4 regions of the Rhizobium rosettiformans genome follow, and region 4 is predicted to be linked to each of the others. Evidence: predicted binding sites of a transcription regulator. Region 4 holds the regulator's gene; each other region holds the start of a gene.
What was found. Region 4 encodes PhoB, which activates phosphate uptake and scavenging genes when phosphate is short. Its sites were predicted from a motif close to TGTCATNNANCTGTCAT; they were not measured.
Positions count from the first base shown of each region.

Region 1: the regulator PhoB is predicted to act here: its motif matches at 2,095-2,111, upstream of D4A92_RS12015 (PhoX family protein).
Region 2: the regulator PhoB is predicted to act here: its motif matches at 1,058-1,074, upstream of D4A92_RS21155 (DUF1045 domain-containing protein).
Region 3: the regulator PhoB is predicted to act here: its motif matches at 2,605-2,621, upstream of D4A92_RS18545 (UDP-2,3-diacylglucosamine diphosphatase).

Region 1 covers NZ_CP032405.1:2,499,503-2,504,073, forward strand. Annotated here, with positions in the region: gene minE (cell division topological specificity factor MinE) at 1-23, shown strand, start outside; gene D4A92_RS12015 (PhoX family protein) at 135-2,045, opposite strand; gene D4A92_RS12020 (acyl-CoA dehydrogenase) at 2,449-4,227, shown strand; gene D4A92_RS12025 (crotonase/enoyl-CoA hydratase family protein) at 4,383-4,571, shown strand, end outside.
Region 2 covers NZ_CP032405.1:4,288,551-4,293,121, reverse strand. Annotated here, with positions in the region: gene D4A92_RS21160 (NAD(P)/FAD-dependent oxidoreductase) at 1-1,010, shown strand, start outside; gene D4A92_RS21155 (DUF1045 domain-containing protein) at 1,148-1,855, shown strand; gene puuE (allantoinase PuuE) at 1,947-2,867, shown strand; gene D4A92_RS21145 (LysR substrate-binding domain-containing protein) at 2,873-3,736, opposite strand; gene D4A92_RS21140 (urea carboxylase-associated family protein) at 3,851-4,571, shown strand, end outside.
Region 3 covers NZ_CP032405.1:3,777,748-3,782,318, forward strand. Annotated here, with positions in the region: gene D4A92_RS18535 (ABC transporter ATP-binding protein) at 1-370, opposite strand, end outside; gene D4A92_RS18540 (ABC transporter permease) at 382-1,533, opposite strand; gene D4A92_RS18545 (UDP-2,3-diacylglucosamine diphosphatase) at 1,705-2,559, opposite strand; gene D4A92_RS18550 (NADP-dependent malic enzyme) at 2,761-4,571, shown strand, end outside.
Region 4 covers NZ_CP032405.1:1,888,177-1,892,747, forward strand. Annotated here, with positions in the region: gene pstA (phosphate ABC transporter permease PstA) at 1-506, shown strand, start outside; gene pstB (phosphate ABC transporter ATP-binding protein PstB) at 542-1,327, shown strand; gene phoU (phosphate signaling complex protein PhoU) at 1,374-2,087, shown strand; gene phoB (phosphate regulon transcriptional regulator PhoB) at 2,113-2,796, shown strand; gene D4A92_RS09060 (GcrA family cell cycle regulator) at 2,924-3,469, opposite strand; gene D4A92_RS09065 (aspartate aminotransferase family protein) at 3,906-4,571, shown strand, end outside.

The sequences.
Region 1 (4,571 bases), 610 kb from region 4:
ACGCCCAGCGCCTCGCCGCCTGATCGATCAGGTCTCCACACACGAGAAAGGCCGCCGCCGGTATCCCCGGTCGGCGGCCTTCTTCGTTTGGAGTGAGGGCAGGGCAGATCACATCCGCCCTGCCGACCGAACCGTCAGCCCACGAGAGCGTTGTCGTCGCGCTTGATCGCCACGATCGTCGAGCGCGGCAGCTTGCCTTCTCCGTCCGGGAAGGGCGCGTCGGGATGCTGGATGCCGGCAAACATGGTCCGCTTGTCGGCAGACCAGGTGAGGCCGGTAACTTCCGAGCCCTTCGGGCCGGTCATGAAACGCTCGATGCGACCGGTGACCGGATCGCCGGCGAGCATCTGGTTGTTGCCCTGACCAGCGAACTCGCCTTCGTTCGAGTCTTCGCCGTCGGTCTGAATCCAGACGAGACCGGTCGAATCGAACATCATGCCATCGGGCGAGTTGAACATGTTGCCTTCGTTGATGTTCGACGAGCCGGCATAAGCGCCATCCTTGTGCACGGCCGGATTGCCGGCCATGGCGAACAGGTCCCAGCTGAAGGTCGAATCGGTGTGGTCGTCATTGGCCGGATACCAGCGAACGATCTGGCCGTATTCGTTCTTCTCACGCGGATTGGCCGCGTTGACGGCCATCTCGTCGCCGCCGGCATTGGTGCGCAGCTTGCCGTCCTTGACTTCGCCGCGACGGCTGTTGTTGGTCAGGCAGCAATAGGCTTCGACCGCAACCGGATTGACCGCAACCCATTCCGGGCGGTCCATGGTGGTGGCACCAACCTTGGAGGCCGCCTGACGGGTGAACACGGCGATCTCGTCCGCCTTCATGCCGGTGGTTTCTTCGGTGAGAGCCAGCCACTCGCCCGTGCCTTCGTCGGAGAACTTGGCGACGTGGAGCGTGCCTTCGTCGAGCAGCTTGGAGGTGTCGCCACCCGGCACATAGATCCCGTTGGAGACGAACTTGTAGAGGAACTCGCCACGCTCGTCGTCGCCCATATAGACAACCACGCGACCATCGCGTGCGATGACGACGGCAGCGTTTTCATGCTTGATGCGGCCAAGTGCCGTGCGCTTGATCGGCGTCGAGGAGGCGTCCGACGGATCGATCTCGACCACGTAACCGGCGCGGCGCGGCTCGTTCGGGTTCTTCGAAACGTCGAAGCGCTCGTCGAACTTCTCGTAGCCGTAGCGGGTCTCGGCGACGATGCCGTAGCGCTTGTAGTCCTCAGGCATTTCGAACTCGGCATTGGTCGAGCCGAAGTAGCCGTTGAAGTTCTCTTCGCAGGTGAGGTAGGTGCCCCACGGCGTCTTGCCGGCGCCGCAGTTGTTGAAGGTCCCGAGACAGTCGACACCAGCGGGATCGGCAGCCGTCTTGACGAGCTCGGAGCCGGCAGCCGGACCCGAAAGCTTCATCGGCGTGTTGTGGTGGATGCGGCGGTTGAACTTGCTGTCGACGACGATCGCCCAGCCATTTTCGCCTTCGGCCACTTCCATGACGGTGACGCCCTGCATGTTCTGCAGGATCTTCACGTCGTCGAGCGACTGCGGCATGCCTTCCGGCGCGTGCGGCAGGTTCGTTTCGTTGTTGACGTATTCGTGGTTGACGGCAATCACCTGGGCACCGCCGATGACGAAGAGTTCCATACCGTCGGTGTTTTCACCGAAGACCTTGTCGGAATTCTCCAGCGACACACCCTTCATCGGATCGATGTCGGAAGCCGTGGAGAACAGCGGCTCACCCCAACGGGCGAGCGGCTTCCAGTTGTAGCCTTCCGGCACATGGATGGTGTTGTCGGTCGCAATGTCGATCGGCTTGAAGGCGAAGCGCGAGGCGGCTTCCTGCGCCTGGGCCGAGGTCGAGCTCATCAGGTTGCCGACGGAGCCCATGGCAACCGCAGCCGAACCCATGGCCAGCACGCTAAGAAAACCGCGGCGAGAGATGGCGCGTTCGACGACGCGGTCGAAGTCGGTCACGGCCGGCGGCGGATTGTGCAGCTCGTCCCACTCGTCCCAGGAAAGATGATTGGTGTTGGTGTCGGTCATGGCAGAGCCTCCTATTGGTTGAAGTCCACCCTCCGACTAGTCAGCGCGGGTAACAGTGATGTGACGAAAGCGGGGCAGGCCGATAGTTGTGAGAACTCTCAATTAGGTATTCCCGCGAAGGCCCCGCCGGTCGTCGTTTTAAGTCATTGGCGCATCTTGGGTTTGCTTTGGAGGCTGCCGTTCTCTCCCGAAGCGAGGCGTCTGACCGCTCACGCATCTATATTGCGGCGGTAATCTTCACCTCGACATTCACCTGCATGGCACCGGGAACGAGGCCTCCTGTCGCATGCAAAAGATTTGACGTTTACGTAAAAATCAATTAGCCAGAAGTGAGAATGAGCCGCGCCTCCTGGGTGGGAGTCTGGGCGTGGCATGAAGCATACGCCAGATGGAGGAGCACGTCATGTACAAGGCGCCCGTAGAAGAGATCGCGTTCACCCTGAAGCACGTCGCTGGCCTCACCAAGTCTATCGAAGACGGCAAGCTGGGCGAGCTGAGCGACGACCTCGTTGATGCCATCCTCTCCGAAGCCGGCCGTTTCGCCAGTGACGAAGTCGCACCGCTCGCCGAAATCGGCGACAGGCAGGGCGCCCGCATGGTCGACGGCAAGGTCGTGGTGCCCGATGGCTGGGACAATCTCTACCGCGCCTGGGCCGAAGGCGGCTGGAACTCCCTGACCGCGGCGGAAGATTTCGGCGGGCAGGGGCTTCCCCATATGCTCAACGTCGCGGCCTTGGAAATGTGGAACTCCGGCTCCATGGGCTTCGCGCTCGGGCCGACGCTGACCATGGGTGCGGTCGACGCCGTCACCGCCCACGGCTCTGAGGACCTGAAGGCTAAATACCTGCCCAAGATGGTCTCCGGCGAATGGACCGGCACCATGAACCTGACCGAGCCGCATGCCGGCTCTGACCTCGGCGTCATGAAATCCCGCGCCGAGCGCCGCGATGACGGCACCTACCGCATCTTCGGCCAGAAGATCTACATCACCTGGGGCGAACACGAGATCACCGAGAACATCATCCATCTGGTTCTCGCGCGTCTTCCCGATGCCCCCGCCGGCACGCGCGGCATCTCGCTCTTCCTCGTGCCCAAGTATCTCGTCAACGACGACGGCTCGATCGGCGCCCGCAACGACCTGCATTGTCATTCGCTGGAGCACAAGGTCGGCATCCACGGCTCGCCGACCTGCACTATGATCTATGGCGACGGCAAATATGGCGATGAAGCCGGCGCGATCGGCTATCTGATCGGCGAGGAGAACAAGGGCCTCGCCTGCATGTTCACCATGATGAACAATGCCCGCCTCGCGGTCGGCATGCAGGGTGTCGCCATCTGCGAAGCCGCCACCCAGAAGGCCGTGCAATACGCCAAGGACCGCACGCAAGGGAAGGCGCCAGGCTGGACCGGCCAGGGCATGTCGCCGATCATCGAACATCCCGATGTCGCGCGCATGCTGGTGACCATGAAGGCGCTGACCCAAGGCTCGCGCGCCATCTGCTATGTCTGCGCCCACGCCACCGACATGAGCCATCACGCGGATGGTGACGAAGCCCGCCATTGGGCCGAGCGCGCAGCTCTGCTGACCCCGATTGCCAAATCCTTTGCAACCGATGCCGGCGTTGACGTCGCCTCGCTTGGCATCCAGACCCATGGCGGCATGGGCTTCATTGAGGAAACCGGGGCTGCCCGCTTCTGGCGCGACAGCCGCATTGCCCCGATCTACGAAGGCACCAACGGCATTCAGGCCGCCGACCTCGTCACCCGCAAGCTGCCGCTCTCCAACGGCAATCATATCAGGGGCTACATCACCGAGCTGAAGCAGATCGTGAATGCGGTGCGCGGCTCCAATCTCGACGGCTTCGGCGAGACCGCTGATCGCCTCGACGCGAGCCTGGTCGACCTCGAAGACGCCACCGAATGGCTGCTTTCGCAGATGGCCGCCGGCAATGCCTCCGCAGCACTCGCGGGTGCCACACCCTATCAGCGTCTTTTTGGCCTTGTCCTGACCGGCGTCTATCTCGCCAAGGGCGCCCTTGCCGATGAGGACCACGGCCGCGACAACCGCCTGGCGCTCTGCCGCTTCGCCGCCGAAAACCTGATCGCCGAGACCGCAGCGCTGAAGGACCGCGTCGTCAACGGTGCAGCGAGCCTGGAAGCGGCACGCGCACTGTTTGCCTGATCTCACACCTCCCCCTTGAGGGGGGAGGTCGCCGCAAGGCGGCGGGTGGGGGTGACTCCGCCAAGTCCAGCATATGTCGTTGATTACCCCATCCCGGAGCTGCGCTCCGACCCTCCCCCTCAAGGGGAGGGTGGGGACCACCCGAGGAAGCCGAGATGACCGACCACATTGAGATCACCCGCCCGGAAGCCCATCCCGGCGTCCTCGTCCTGCGCTTCAACCGCCCGGACAAGAAGAATGCCATCACGCAGGCCATGTACCAGAAGCTCACCGCAGGTCTGCTGGAGGGCGAGCAGGACGACACGATCCGCGCCATCGTCTTCCTGGGCACCGAGGGATGTTTC
Region 2 (4,571 bases), 2.0 Mb from region 4:
ATCGCTGGAACGAGAAGAAGCAGTTGCAATTCGAGGGGCTGTTGTCGCTCGAGGCGGAGATCGCTCTGCTCGAGGACGAAACTGGGCTCTCGGCTGGCTATCAGCGCTGCGGTCGTCTTATCCCCTTGCCGAAGCCGCATCTGAGGCCGATTGCCGAGAGGCATTCGGGCGAGGCGGCTACGAATTGGAACCAGGAGGGCAGGGCCTTCGACTGGACCGTCCTTGACGAGAGCCCGTTTGCCGACTGGCCCTCGCGGAGTTTTTCGGAGGCCGGTGTGGTGTTCGATCGCCTTGCGGGCCGCGTCTCACCGCGTGCTCTCACCACGGCGATCCGGGCGCGTCTTGAGCGATCGGGGCGTGTGCGGTTGCTGGTCGGTGCCGCCGTGCAATCGATCAATGCCGGGGGAAGGCAAGTGAAGCTCGCCGACGGGACAGTGGTCGGTTACGGCGATCTGCTGGTCGCAGCCGGTGTCGGATCCTTCCCGCTGCTCGACGCCATCGGACCTGCGCTTCGCAGACCTCTTGGCCGCGGCGTGAAAGGGCAGGCGGCGCTGCTCAGACTGGACCTGCCGGCGGACCTGCCGCTCCTCTATCTCGACGGCCTCTATGTGGTGCCGCATGAAGGCGGGCGGGTCGCCATCGGCAGCACCAGCGAAAACACGTTCGACGACCCTTTCTCGACGGACGCGCAGCTGGATGTCCTGATCGCCGGGGCGAGGGAGCTTGCACCGGCGCTGCAGGGAGCGGAGGTGGTCGAACGCTGGGCAGGTCTCAGACCCAAGGCGGTCGATCGAGATCCGATGGTCGGGCCGCATCCCGATCATCCGCATGTGCATGCGCTGACCGGCGGCTTCAAGGTGAGTTTCGGTATCGCGCACTTGCTGGCGGATGCCGCTCTCGATTCGATTGCCGGTGAGCCCATGTCCCTGCCTCACGGCTTTGCCCTTGCCCATCACGTTTCGGTGGCTGCGCGCCGCGCAGGCGGTGAGGAATTTACCGAAATACCCTGAAATTAAAGGGATTATCTCAGGACTCTGCCGCGATTTTGTCTCGCGCGCTTCGTGATACTGTCATGCAAATCACCTATCCACCGGGTTGTAACGGCATCTGCTAAAGTGCCGTCGCGAGCCAGTGTGAGGTGCTCGACATGCGCTATGCCATCTGCTTTACGCCGCCTGCCCGTGATCCGCTTGCCGATGCAGCGGCACGCTGGCTCGGCCGCAACGTGTTCTCCGGCGAGGCAGAGGAGCATCCGGGGCTGAAGGGCCTGGGCGTGCACGAGATTGCCTTTCACACGGCGCTTCCGCGACGCTTCGGCTTTCATGCGACCTTCAAGGCGCCATTCCGCCTGAGCGAAGGCGCGAACGAGGCCTCTCTCCTGCGCGACCTGATGCATTTTTCCGGCCGGATGGAGCCCGTGGTTCTGCAGGGGCTGTCGGTCGGACGCATCGGTGACGTCTATGGCTTGATCCTTCAGCGCCCTTGTCCGGAGGTCGATCATCTGGCCGCATCCATCGTCCAGGCTTTCGACGGCTTTCGTGCGCCGCTTTCCGAGGCCGAGATCGACCGGCGCAATCCCGAACGGCTCTCGGCACCGCAATTCACCAATCTCAGCCGCTGGGGACATCCTTACGTGATGGACGAGTTCCGGTTCCACATGACGCTCACAGGACCTTTGCTCGCCCGCGATTTTCCGCGAATCGAGCAGGCTCTGAAGGCGCATTTCGATCCCGCCCTCGCTGAGCCCGTTGTGATTGCCAATCTCGCCCTGTTCGTCGAAACCGAGCGTGGCGCACCGTTTACCGTGCATTCGCTGCATCCGCTGGGCCGGGTTTCGAGCCGGAAGATTGCCTGACCGGTTTGCGCTGCAGCAAAATGCGCGTTTTCCATCTCGACAGGCGCCGTCCTCGCCAATAGCCTCGCGTCAAAACACGAGAGGTGAACCGATGACGACTGCTCCCTATCCCCGCGACCTGATCGGCTATGGCCGCGACATTCCCGATCCGAAATGGCCGGGGGAGGCGCGGATCGCGGTGCAGTTCGTGGTGAATTACGAGGAGGGTGGCGAAAGCTGCATTCTCGACGGCGATCCAGCCTCGGAATGCCTTTTGTCAGAGATCGTCGGCGCACAGCCCTGGGCCGGTCAGCGCAATCTCAACATGGAGTCGATTTACGAATACGGCTCGCGCGCCGGCTTCTGGCGGCTTTGGCGGATGTTCACTGAGCGCAAGGTTCCGGTCACCGTCTATGGCGTGACGCTTGCCATGGCGCGCAACCCGGAAGCCGTTGCCGCGATGAAGGAAGCCGATTGGGAGATCGCCAGCCACGGCTATCGCTGGCTCGAATACAAGGACTTTCCAGAAGACGTCGAGCGCGAGCATATCCGCGAGGCGGTTCGCCTGCACAAGGAACTGACCGGCTCGCATCCGCTTGGCATGTATCAGGGCAAGCCGTCTGACAACACGCTGCGCCTCGTGATGGAGGAGGGGGGCTTTCTATACTCCTCCGACAATTATTCCGACGACCTGCCGTTCTGGGTGCCGGATCTGGAGGGCAAGCCCTTTTTGATCATCCCCTATACGCTCGAGACCAACGACATGCGCTTTGCCACGCCGCAGGGCTTCAACACCGGCGACCAGTTCTTCACCTATCTCAAGGACGCCTTCGATGTGCTCTACGAAGAGGGGAAGAACGGTAGCCCGAAGATGATGTCCGTCGGTTTGCACTGCCGCCTCGTCGGACGTCCCGGGCGGGCTGCAGCGCTGGCGCGGTTTATCGATTATGTGACGGGTCATGAGAAGGTCTGGGTGCCCAAGCGCATCGAGATCGCCGAGCACTGGCACAAGCATCACAAGCCGGCTTGGTGACGGTGCTAGTCGGCAACTTCCGCCAGCAACCAGTCCCGCAAAATCGCGGCAGGCTCGGGCAAGTCAGTGCCTGAGAGCAGCCAATAGGCCTTGTCCTCGTCGGCGGCTTCCTCGAACAGTACCGTCAGCGTGCCGGCTGCCAGATGGTCTGATATCAGGGCGGTTGGGCAGAGACCGATGCCGAGGCCTGAGAGGACCGAACTGACCAGCAGGTTGAAATCGGCATAGAGCGGTCCTGACGGTGTCAGGCCCTTGATCCCGCGCGCCGCCAGCCAGGACTGCCAGGCGGCCTCGGTCGCGTCGTGCAGCAAGTTCTGTTTCAGCAGGTCGGCGGGTGTTGTGATCGGCCCGTGCTGCTCCAGATAGGCGGGCGCACAGGTGGGCCGGGTGGCGGCGTCGAGGATGCGCTCCGCCTGACCCGGCGGTCGTGTCCCGTGTCCGATCAGCAGGTCTGCGCCGGCTTCATCCGGGGTCAATGACCCCAACGGATAGACGATCGAGACCTGGATCTGAGGATGTGCGGCGCGGAAGCGGGGCAGGCGGGGGCCGAGCCAGTGAGTGACCACCGAGGGCATGCAGGCGAGGCTGGCGCGGGCCAAGGATTTGCGGGCGGTCAGCCGCTCTGCGGCGCGGGCGATGTGGCCGAGACCTTCCGAGCAGGCAGCGCCGAATTCGCGGCCGTCAGCGGTGAGGCGCACCCCACGCGGGCGGCGGTCGAAGAGGGCAAGGCCCAGCCAATCTTCCAGCGCCTTCACATGCTGACTGACGGCCGCCGCCGTCATGCCGAGTTCGGTTGCAGCCTGCAGGAAGCTTTCGCGACGGGCGGCGGCCTCGAAGGCGCGGAGTGTTGGGAGCGGCGGCAGTTTCATGGCTCTATGACTAAGCCAGACTTGGTCATGGGGCAAGAAGAGAGGCAGTTGTCTTGATGGGGCAGGTGGGGCACCTTGCGGATCAGATCTTGATGCCGATCCGCGGAGTTTTCCATGTCCCCCTTCAACGCCAACATCCCCGTTCCCGCCGATGCGGCTGCCCGCCGGGCTGTTAAACCCGTCGTCTGCTATCCGGTCGAGTCGTTGAAAGCACCCGACATGAGCATCTTGGAGCAGGCGCGGGCGACGATGGAGAAGGTCGGCGAGGTGATCGTGCCGCCGCGCGAGGGCAATACGTTCGAGGTGCCGAAGGGGCATTTCTTCCGCATCGTCAGCGTCGAGGGGCCGCAGGTCGGCGACCTCAACCTCTGGAACGCCAACGACCTTTCTGAGCGCTTCTTCTCCGGCAAGACGCGGGCGCTGCATGCGACCCATGTCACCACCGGCAACCGTCTCTGGAGCAATCTGCCGTCGCTGCGTCCCATGGCGACGATCAGCCATGATACGCTCGGCTGGTACGGTTTCGACGAATTCGGTGGCGGCGTGCATGACGTGATCGGCACGCGTTGCGACCCCTATACCAACCGGTTACTCTCAGGCGGCGACTATCATCACTGCTGCCATTCCAACCTCTGCCGTGCGCTGGCGCATCACCGTGGCATCGACATCAAGGCCGCCGAACCGCATGTGCATGACGTGTTGAACGTCTTCATGTGCACCGGTTTCACCCGCGATACGCAGCAGTATTTCATGAAGGCAAGCCCGGTTCGTCCCGGCGACTTTCTTGAGATGTTTGCGGAGATCGATCTCCTGGGCGCGCTCTCAGCCTGCCCGG
Region 3 (4,571 bases), 1.9 Mb from region 4:
GCCATTGCGGCAGGTCCAGATATTCTCGCATCGGCAGCTGGATATTTTCCTTCACGGTCAATGAAGAAAATAGGGCGCCGTGCTGAAAAAGAACCCCTAGGCGCGTATCAAGCGCCATGCGTTGTGCGTCGTCGACCGCATCGTAATCCGCACCGAGGATCTCGATCGTGCCGGAGCGCCGCGGCAGAAGCCGGAGAACGGTGCGCATCAGGACCGACTTGCCGGCACCCGATGCCCCGACGAAGCCGAGGATTTCGCCCCGGTAAATGTCAAGATTGAGCTTGTCGAGAACGATCTTCTCGCCAAAGCCGACGGTGAGATCCTTCACCGACAGGATGGCTTCGCGCTTTTCGGAGGACGTGGAAATCATCTGGCCCTCCCTTAGAAATCGATGGCTGCGTAGAACATGGCAAAGAGCCCGTCCACGAGAATGACGACGAAGATGGATTTGACCACCGAGGCGGTGACATGCCGGCCGAGCGATTCGGCGCTGCCCCCGACCTTCATGCCTTCGACAGCCGCAATGATGCCGATGATCAGCGCCATGAACGGCGCCTTGATCATCCCGGTCGCGAGCGTCGAATAATCGACCGCCTCATGCAGGCGCGTGATGAAGACGTCGAAGGTGATTCCGGAATAGGCCCAGGCAACGACGGCGGCACCATACAGCGCCGAAAAGTTGGCAACGATGGTCAGGAGCGGCAGGGCGATGGTCAGCGCGACGAGCCGCGGAAAGACGAGGACGCCGATCGGATTGAGGCCGATGACCTTTAGCGCGTCGATTTCCTCGCGCATCTTCATCGATCCGATTTCTGCGGTGATCGCACTGCCGGAACGGCCGGCGATCATGATCGCGGTCAGGAGCACGCCGATTTCGCGCAATTGCAGGATGCCGACGAGATCGACGACGAAGACTTCCGCGCCGAAATACCGAAGCTGGAAGGCGCCCTGCTGCGCGATGATCGCGCCGATCAGGAAGGACATGAGGACGATGATCGGCACCGCCCTCACCCCCATGTGGTCGAGCTGGTTGACGACGGAGGCAGGCGACACGCCGGAACCGCGTCCAAGCTTGGTCTGCGCGCCACGCACGGCGGAGCCCAGAACGAACATCATCGCGACCGTATCGCCCCAGAGGCTGACCGTTACGCGTCCGACCGGTTCGAAAACCCGTTCGAAGCGGCTGCGATGGTCGACGGGCTTTTCTGGTGCGGTCACTCTTTCGGGAAGCGCTTCGATCAGCTCGCGCATACCGGGCGTGCCGCCGACGATCTCGACCGAGCCTCCGCCGGCGCGCCGCTCCGTAACGATACGACGGATCAGCCAGGCACCCGCGGTATCCATGTCGGAAACGCCGTCGAGATCGATCGTCTCACGGCCCGTCGCACCGGAATCCACCAGCGGACCGGCCGATTTGATCATCGAGCTCAGGCTGTTGTTTTTCCAGCGACCGGCAAGTCGGATCATCCGACCGTTGCCGTCCGGCTGTTCCTCGATCTCGATACGGGCGTTTTCGGGCTCAACCGGACTCAAAGTGGCGACTACTTCCAAATTCGCGCCGGGATGATCCGGATCCGCAAATCACGTGACAGATGGCTGCACACTATAACCATCGGTGTCCGCGAAGAAATCCTTTGCGAAATGTTAATTGCGTTTTCCCGCCCGATTGCATGCAGTCATGACCGCTTTGCAACAGAGATCGCCTCAGGCGGCGCGCACGCCGTCGTCCTGGGACGGTTCCGCGAGAGGCTTCGGCAAGAGAATCGGCACCAGCTTGCTCGCCCGCTTGCCGGCCGGCGCCTCGCTGACCTTGTGGCTCCACGAAATCAGTTCCAGACGGCCATCCGGGTGCTCGGCAATCGCCGTGCAGCTCTCGACCCAGTCGCCGGTGTTGACGTAGTGGATCCCGTCGATGTCTTCCATGACGGCGTGATGGATGTGGCCGCAGATGACACCATCGACTTCGGCGCGACGGGCCTCGTCGGCCACCACACGCTGGAATTCGCCGATGAAGTTCACCGCATGCTTGACCTGCAGCTTGGCCCAGGCCGAGAACGACCAGTAGGGCATACCGAGCCGGCGGCGGACGGCTGCCAGAATGACATTGATGGCAATTGCCGTGTCATAGGCCCAGTCCCCGAGATAGGCGAGCAGGCGGGCATTGCGCACCACGACGTCAAACTCGTCGCCGTGCAGAACCAAATATTTCTTGCCATCGGCCATCTCGTGCACGATGCGCTGCGCGACTTCGATGCCGCCGAAGTGAATGCCCGGGAAGTCGCGCATGAATTCATCGTGATTGCCGGGGATGTAAACGATACGCGTACCCTTGCGCGCCTTGCGCAGCAGCTTCTGCACCACGTCATTGCAGGACTGCGGCCAGTACCAGCTGCGCTTCAGACGCCAGCCGTCGACGATGTCACCGACCAGAATGATGGTGTCGGCCTCGTGCGTGCGCAGGAAATCCAGGAGAAAGTCGGTCTTGGCGGCTTTCGATCCGAGGTGGACGTCCGAGATAAACAGGGTCCTGAAATGGCGTGTTTCGCTGGCGTCTTCCACGGCACGATCCTCTTCGCTGTCTGACCAGCGCTAAATCAGACTCGTGTTTCAGGAAGATGACATCGGAAGATTTTCGGTGGATCGCCGGTTCGCCCATGCATTCCGCGCGGACAGGGGATCACGGAACTAAAGTCTACCACTCGCGGCCAATTCGTGTATGACGACAAGGAGTAAGTGAAGACAGGAATTGCCGGTGAACCGATGACTTCTCAGGACAAGAACAAGCCGCAAGTTGCAAACCCGACCGCTGATCTCGACGAACAGGCGCTTTTCTATCACCGCTATCCCCGTCCCGGGAAACTGGAGATCCAGGCCACCAAGCCGCTTGGCAACCAACGCGATCTGGCGCTTGCCTATTCGCCCGGCGTCGCCGCCCCCTGTCTCGCCATCAAGGACGATCCCGCAGCCGCCGATGACTATACGGCCCGCTCCAACCTCGTCGCCGTCATCTCCAACGGCACGGCCGTTCTCGGCCTCGGCAATATCGGACCGCTCGCCTCCAAGCCGGTCATGGAAGGCAAGGCCGTTCTCTTCAAGAAGTTTGCCGGTATCGACGTTTTCGACATCGAGATCGATGCTCCCGGTGTCGACCAGATGGTTTCGACCATCTCCGCGCTGGAGCCGACCTTCGGCGGCATCAACCTTGAAGACATCAAGGCACCGGAATGCTTCCAGGTCGAGGATCAGCTTCGCGAGAAGATGAACATTCCGGTCTTCCACGATGACCAGCACGGCACGGCCATCATCGTTGCAGCCGCCATCCTGAACGGCCTTGAACTCGCCGGCAAGCAGATCGAGGACGTCAAGATCGTCGCCTCCGGTGCCGGTGCTGCCGCCCTTGCCTGCCTCAATCTGCTGGTCATCCTCGGTGCCAAGCGCGAGAACATCTGGGTGCACGACATCGAAGGCCTCGTCTACAAGGGCCGCAACGAGCTGATGGACCCCTGGAAGGAAGTCTACGCCCAGCAAACCGACAAGCGTGCGCTGGCCGAAAGCATCGACGATGCCGACGTCTTCCTCGGCCTCTCGGCCGCTGGTGTCCTGAAGCCGGAACTGCTGGCCCGCATGGCGCCGAAGCCGTTGATCATGGCCCTGGCCAACCCGAAGCCCGAGATCATGCCGGAAGAGGCGCGCGCCGCCCGTCCGGACGCAATGATCTGCACCGGCCGCTCGGACTTCCCAAACCAGGTCAACAACGTCCTCTGCTTCCCCTATATCTTCCGCGGCGCACTCGACTGCGGCGCAACCACCATCAACGAAGAAATGAAGATGGCGGCGGTGCGTGCGATTGCAGCCCTTGCTCGCGAAGAAGTCTCGGAAGTCGCGGCAAAGGCCTATACCGGGGAAACGCCGACCTTCGGACCTGACTATCTCATCCCCTCGCCTTTCGATCCCCGCCTCATCTTGCGCATCGCCCCGGCTGTCGCCAAGGCTGCAGCCGACAGCGGCGTCGCCCGCCGCCCGATCGCCGATTTCGACACCTATCTCGACCAGCTGAACCGCTTCGTCTTCCGCTCCGGCTTCGTGATGAAGCCGATCTTCGCGGCAGCGAAGACGGCGACCAAGAAGCGTGTGATCTTCTCCGAAGGTGAAGACGAGCGCGTGCTGCGTGCAGCCCAGGTGCTGCTCGAAGACGGCATCGGCGAACCGATCCTGATCGGCCGCCCGCAGATCATCGAGACGCGCCTCAAGCGCTATGGCTTGCGCATCCGTCCCGGCGTCGATTTCCAGCTGGTCAACCCGGAAGACGATCCGCGCTACCGCGACTATGTCGATGACTACTTCGCCCTTGTCGGCCGCGCCGGCATCAACCCGGAAGCGGCACGCACGATCGTGCGCACCAACACCACCGTGATCGGTGCGCTGGCCGTGAAGCGCGGTGATGCCGATGCGCTGATCTGCGGCGTTGAAGGCCGTTTCGACCGCCACGTGCGCGACGTTCGCCAGATCATCGGAAAGCGCGCCGGCGTGCGCGACTATTCGGGCTTAAGCCTGCTGATCTCGCAGCGCGG
Region 4 (4,571 bases):
TCCTCGGTCTCGCCGTGTTCATCAACTATGCTGGATTGCCGCAGTCGGCACCGGTGGTCGGTGGTCTTGTTCTGACGCTGATGACACTGCCCACGATCATTATCGCGACCCGTGCCGCCCTCAAGGCCGTACCGCCCTCGATCCGCGACGCAGCTCTCGGCGTCGGCGCATCGAAGATGCAGTCGATCTTTCACCACGTCCTGCCGCTTGCTATGCCAGGTATCTTGACCGGTACGATCATTGGTTTGGCCCAGGCGCTCGGGGAGACAGCGCCACTGCTTCTCATCGGCATGGTGGCTTTCGTTCGCGAATATCCTGGCGCTCCACCGGAAGGCTTCTTCGATCCGGCATCGGCCCTGCCGGTCCAGGTCTACAACTGGACCCAGCGCGGTGACCCAGCCTTCGTCGAGCGTGCATCCGGTGCCATCATCGTGCTCCTGGTGTTTCTGATCCTTATGAACCTGATCGCAATCATTCTTCGCCGCCGCTTCGAGCGTCGCTGGTAAGGAGTTCCAAGATGATGAACAATCTCGCGACCAAGATGACCACGACGAAAGCTCCGACAATGACTGAAGCCAAGATCACCGCCCGCAACGTGCAGGTCTTCTACGGTGACAAGCACGCCCTCAAGGATGTCGACATCGACATCCGCCCCCGTTCCGTGACGGCTTTTATCGGTCCGTCGGGTTGCGGCAAATCGACCTTCCTGCGCTGCATCAACCGTATGAACGATACGATCGCGAGCTGCCGTGTCGAGGGAAGCATCCTGATCGATGCCGAAAACATCTACGACACCAAGGTTGACCCGGTGCAGCTCCGCGCCAAGGTGGGCATGGTCTTCCAGAAGCCGAACCCCTTCCCGAAGTCGATCTACGAAAACGTGGCTTACGGTCCTCGCATCCATGGTCTCGCCCGTAACAAGGCGGAGTTGGACGAGATCGTTGCGACCGCGCTGCAGAAGGCCGGCCTCTGGAACGAGGTCAAGGACCGTCTTGATGCCGCCGGTACAGGTCTTTCCGGTGGTCAGCAGCAGCGTCTGTGCATCGCGCGTGCCGTCGCCGTCAGCCCGGAAGTCATCCTGATGGACGAGCCCTGCTCGGCGCTCGACCCGATCGCCACCGCCAAGGTGGAAGAACTGATCCATGAACTGCGCGAGAATTTCACCATCGTCATCGTGACGCACTCGATGCAGCAGGCGGCCCGCGTTTCCCAGCGCACCGCCATGTTCCACCTCGGCAATCTGGTCGAGGAGAACGACACCGACAAGATGTTCACCAATCCGGATGACCAGCGCACCCAGGACTACATCATGGGCCGCTTCGGCTGAGCCCGGGCACCATCCTCGGTTGAACTCAATTTCAAGGACGTTTCAAATGGGCTCCACACACATCTACTCGGCCTTCGACGAGGAACTGAAGTTCCTGATGCGCCGTATTTCCGAAATGGGCGGTCTGGCGGAACAGATGGTCGCCGAAAGCGTGCGCGCGCTGGTCAATTCCGACGCTGCCCTCGCTCAGAAGGTGATCTCCGACGACGTGCTCATGGATGCCATGGAGCGCGAGATCGGCGACAAGGCAGTCATCACCATCGCAAAGCGCCAGCCGGTCGCCTCGGATCTTCGCGAAATCATCGGTGCGCTGCGTATCGCGGCCGATCTCGAGCGCGTCGGTGACCTCGGTAAGAGCAACTCCAAGCGTGTCGTCGCCGTTCAGGCAACCGGCGTTCCGCGCAAGCTCGCTCGTGGCCTGGAGCACCTTTCGGACCTGGCTCTTGCCCAGCTCAAGGAAGTGCTCGACGTCTACACGACCCGTTCGGCTGAAAAGGCTAAGTCCATCCGTGACCGCGACGAGGAGATCGATGCGATCTACACCTCGCTCTTCCGCGAACTCCTGACCTATATGATGGAAGACCCGCGCAACATCACGAGCTGCACCCATCTCTTGTTCTGCGCCAAGAACATCGAGCGCATCGGCGATCACGCGACCAACATCGCCGAGACCATCTACTACATGGCCACCGGCGCCCAGCCGGAAGGCGAGCGCCCGAAGGAAGACCTGACCTCTTCCGTCGGCGCGATCACCGAGTGACGATGGCCAGCGAGGTTGATGATCAATGCAGCCGAAGATTGCCGTAGTCGAAGACGAGGAGGCCCTTTCGGTCCTCCTGCGTTACAATCTCGAAGCCGAGGGTTATGAGGTCGAAACGATCCTGCGGGGCGACGAAGCCGAGATCCGGCTTCAGGAGCGCGTGCCCGATCTCCTGATCCTGGACTGGATGCTTCCGGGCGTCTCCGGCATCGAACTGTGCCGCCGTTTGCGCGTGCGACCCGAGACCGAGCGTCTGCCGATCATCATGCTGACGGCGCGCGGCGAGGAAAGCGAGCGCGTGCGTGGTCTGGCGACAGGTGCCGACGACTATGTCGTCAAGCCCTTCTCTACCCCGGAACTGATGGCTCGCGTTAAGGCCATGTTGCGGCGTGCCAAGCCCGAAGTCCTGTCCAGCGTCCTGCGCTGCGGCGACATCGAGCTTGATCGCGAGACGCATCGGGTGCATCGCAAGAGCCGCGAGGTTCGTCTCGGGCCGACCGAGTTCCGCCTTCTGGAGTTCCTGATGGCGTCGCCTGGCCGGGTCTTCTCTCGCTCGCAGCTTCTCGACGGTGTCTGGGGCCACGACATCTATGTCGACGAACGTACGGTCGACGTGCATGTCGGTCGCCTGCGCAAGGCGCTCAACTTCTCCAACATGCAGGATGTCATCCGCACCGTTCGCGGTGCCGGCTATTCGATGGAAGCCTGACCGGCCGAACCCATCATGCATCAAGGGCCGCGCGGATTGTCCGTTGCGGCCCTTTTCCATGGGCGACAGGCGGTAACGAAAAACGGGCCCCGAAGGACCCGTCTAAAACTCCAAGCTTCGCTTGATATCAGCGAGCGGCCTTGCGGCGTTCGCTGACAGGCTGATAGGCGAGCTTCGCGTGATAGGTACAGTAAGGTGCGCTATCGGCGATTTCGCAGCCGCAGAAGTGGAAATCGTCCTTCATCGGATCGCCGATTGGCCACTTGCAGGTGCGCTCGGTCAGCTCGGTGAGGGCGAGACGTCGCGAGATCGGCACGACCACGTTCAGCGGACGGCGAACTTCGGCTTCCTCGTAAGCCTCGACCTCGATCTCTTCCTTCAGCATTGTCGCGCCAGCTGCACGGGTCACGGTTCGCGTGGTCGCCGTCGCCGCAGGCCGGTTCTGGAAGGTCGCCGGACGCTGCGTCTGCGCCGGACGTTTCGCCGGGCGTGCCGCAGTCGAGCTGCCGCCTGCCTTGGCCCGACCCGGAAGGTTCAGTCGGTGTACCTTGCCGATAACGGCATTTCGGCTCACGCCGCCGAGCTGTGCCGCAATCTGGCTTGCGCTGAGGCCTTCGGCCCACAGTCGCTTCAGTCTTTCGACCCTGTCGTCACTCCATTGCGCAGTCGTCATGCCACTTCTCTCCGCCGCTCGCGTCTGTCATGGCAGAATCCGTCACCCCTGCTTCGAACGAATTCGAAACATAACCGCCTCGTTACTGTCGGTGAGCACTTCCGCCGCATGCAATCTATTAATGAAATTTAACCTAGTGGCACGCTGACTCCGTGACAAGAGTCGGGGGAATCATCTGGAATCGATTTTCCGGTTTTCCCCAACTTGCTTCCCGAGTGAGTCAAGTATGCAACAGGTGGAATCTTGTCGCGCACGCGTCTGGGGCGAGGCGACCAAATCCGCGTCTACTCCTGCGATTCCTGTGGAATTCGTTGACATTGCAGGGTGAAATGCCGATAGTGCCCGCGCCGCCGCGAGGCGGCATTTTTAATTTTCTGAGGCCTCGAGAGGCCGCTCCGTCTCGTGTGACGGATTGTCGAGAAGGATCGTGACAGCCATGGCCGAAGCTACGCCGCTCTACCAGACCTACAATCGGGCGCCGCTGCGTTTCGAGCGAGGCGAGGGCGTCTGGCTCGTGACCGAAAGTGGTGAACGCTATCTCGATTTCGCAGCCGGTGTCGCCGTCACCTCGGTCGGCCATGGCCATCCCCATGTCGTTGGCGCGTTGAAGGATCAGGCCGACAAGGTCTGGCACCTCTCCAACCTCTATGAGGTGCCGGGGCAGGAAGTGCTGGCCAAGCGTCTGACCGATGTCACCTTCGCCGACCGTGTCTTCTTCACCAATTCGGGCGCTGAAGCCCTCGAATGTGCGATCAAGACGGCGCGTCGCTATCACTTTGCCAAGGGGCATCCGGAGAAATTCCACATCATCACGATGGAAGGCGCCTTCCACGGCCGCACCATCGCGACAATCGCTGCCGGCGGCCAGGAGAAGTATCTGGAAGGCTTCGGTCCCAAGGCCCCGGGTTTCGATCAGGTGCCGTTTGGCGACATCGAAGCCGTCAAGGCGGCAATCACCGACGCAACGGCTGGGATCCTGGTCGAGCCGGTGCAGGGCGAGGGCGGTATTCGTCCGATCCCGGTGGAGATGCTGCGCGCCTTGCGTGATCTCTGCGACGAACACGGCTTGCTGTTGATCCTCGACGAAGTCCAGTGCGGCGTC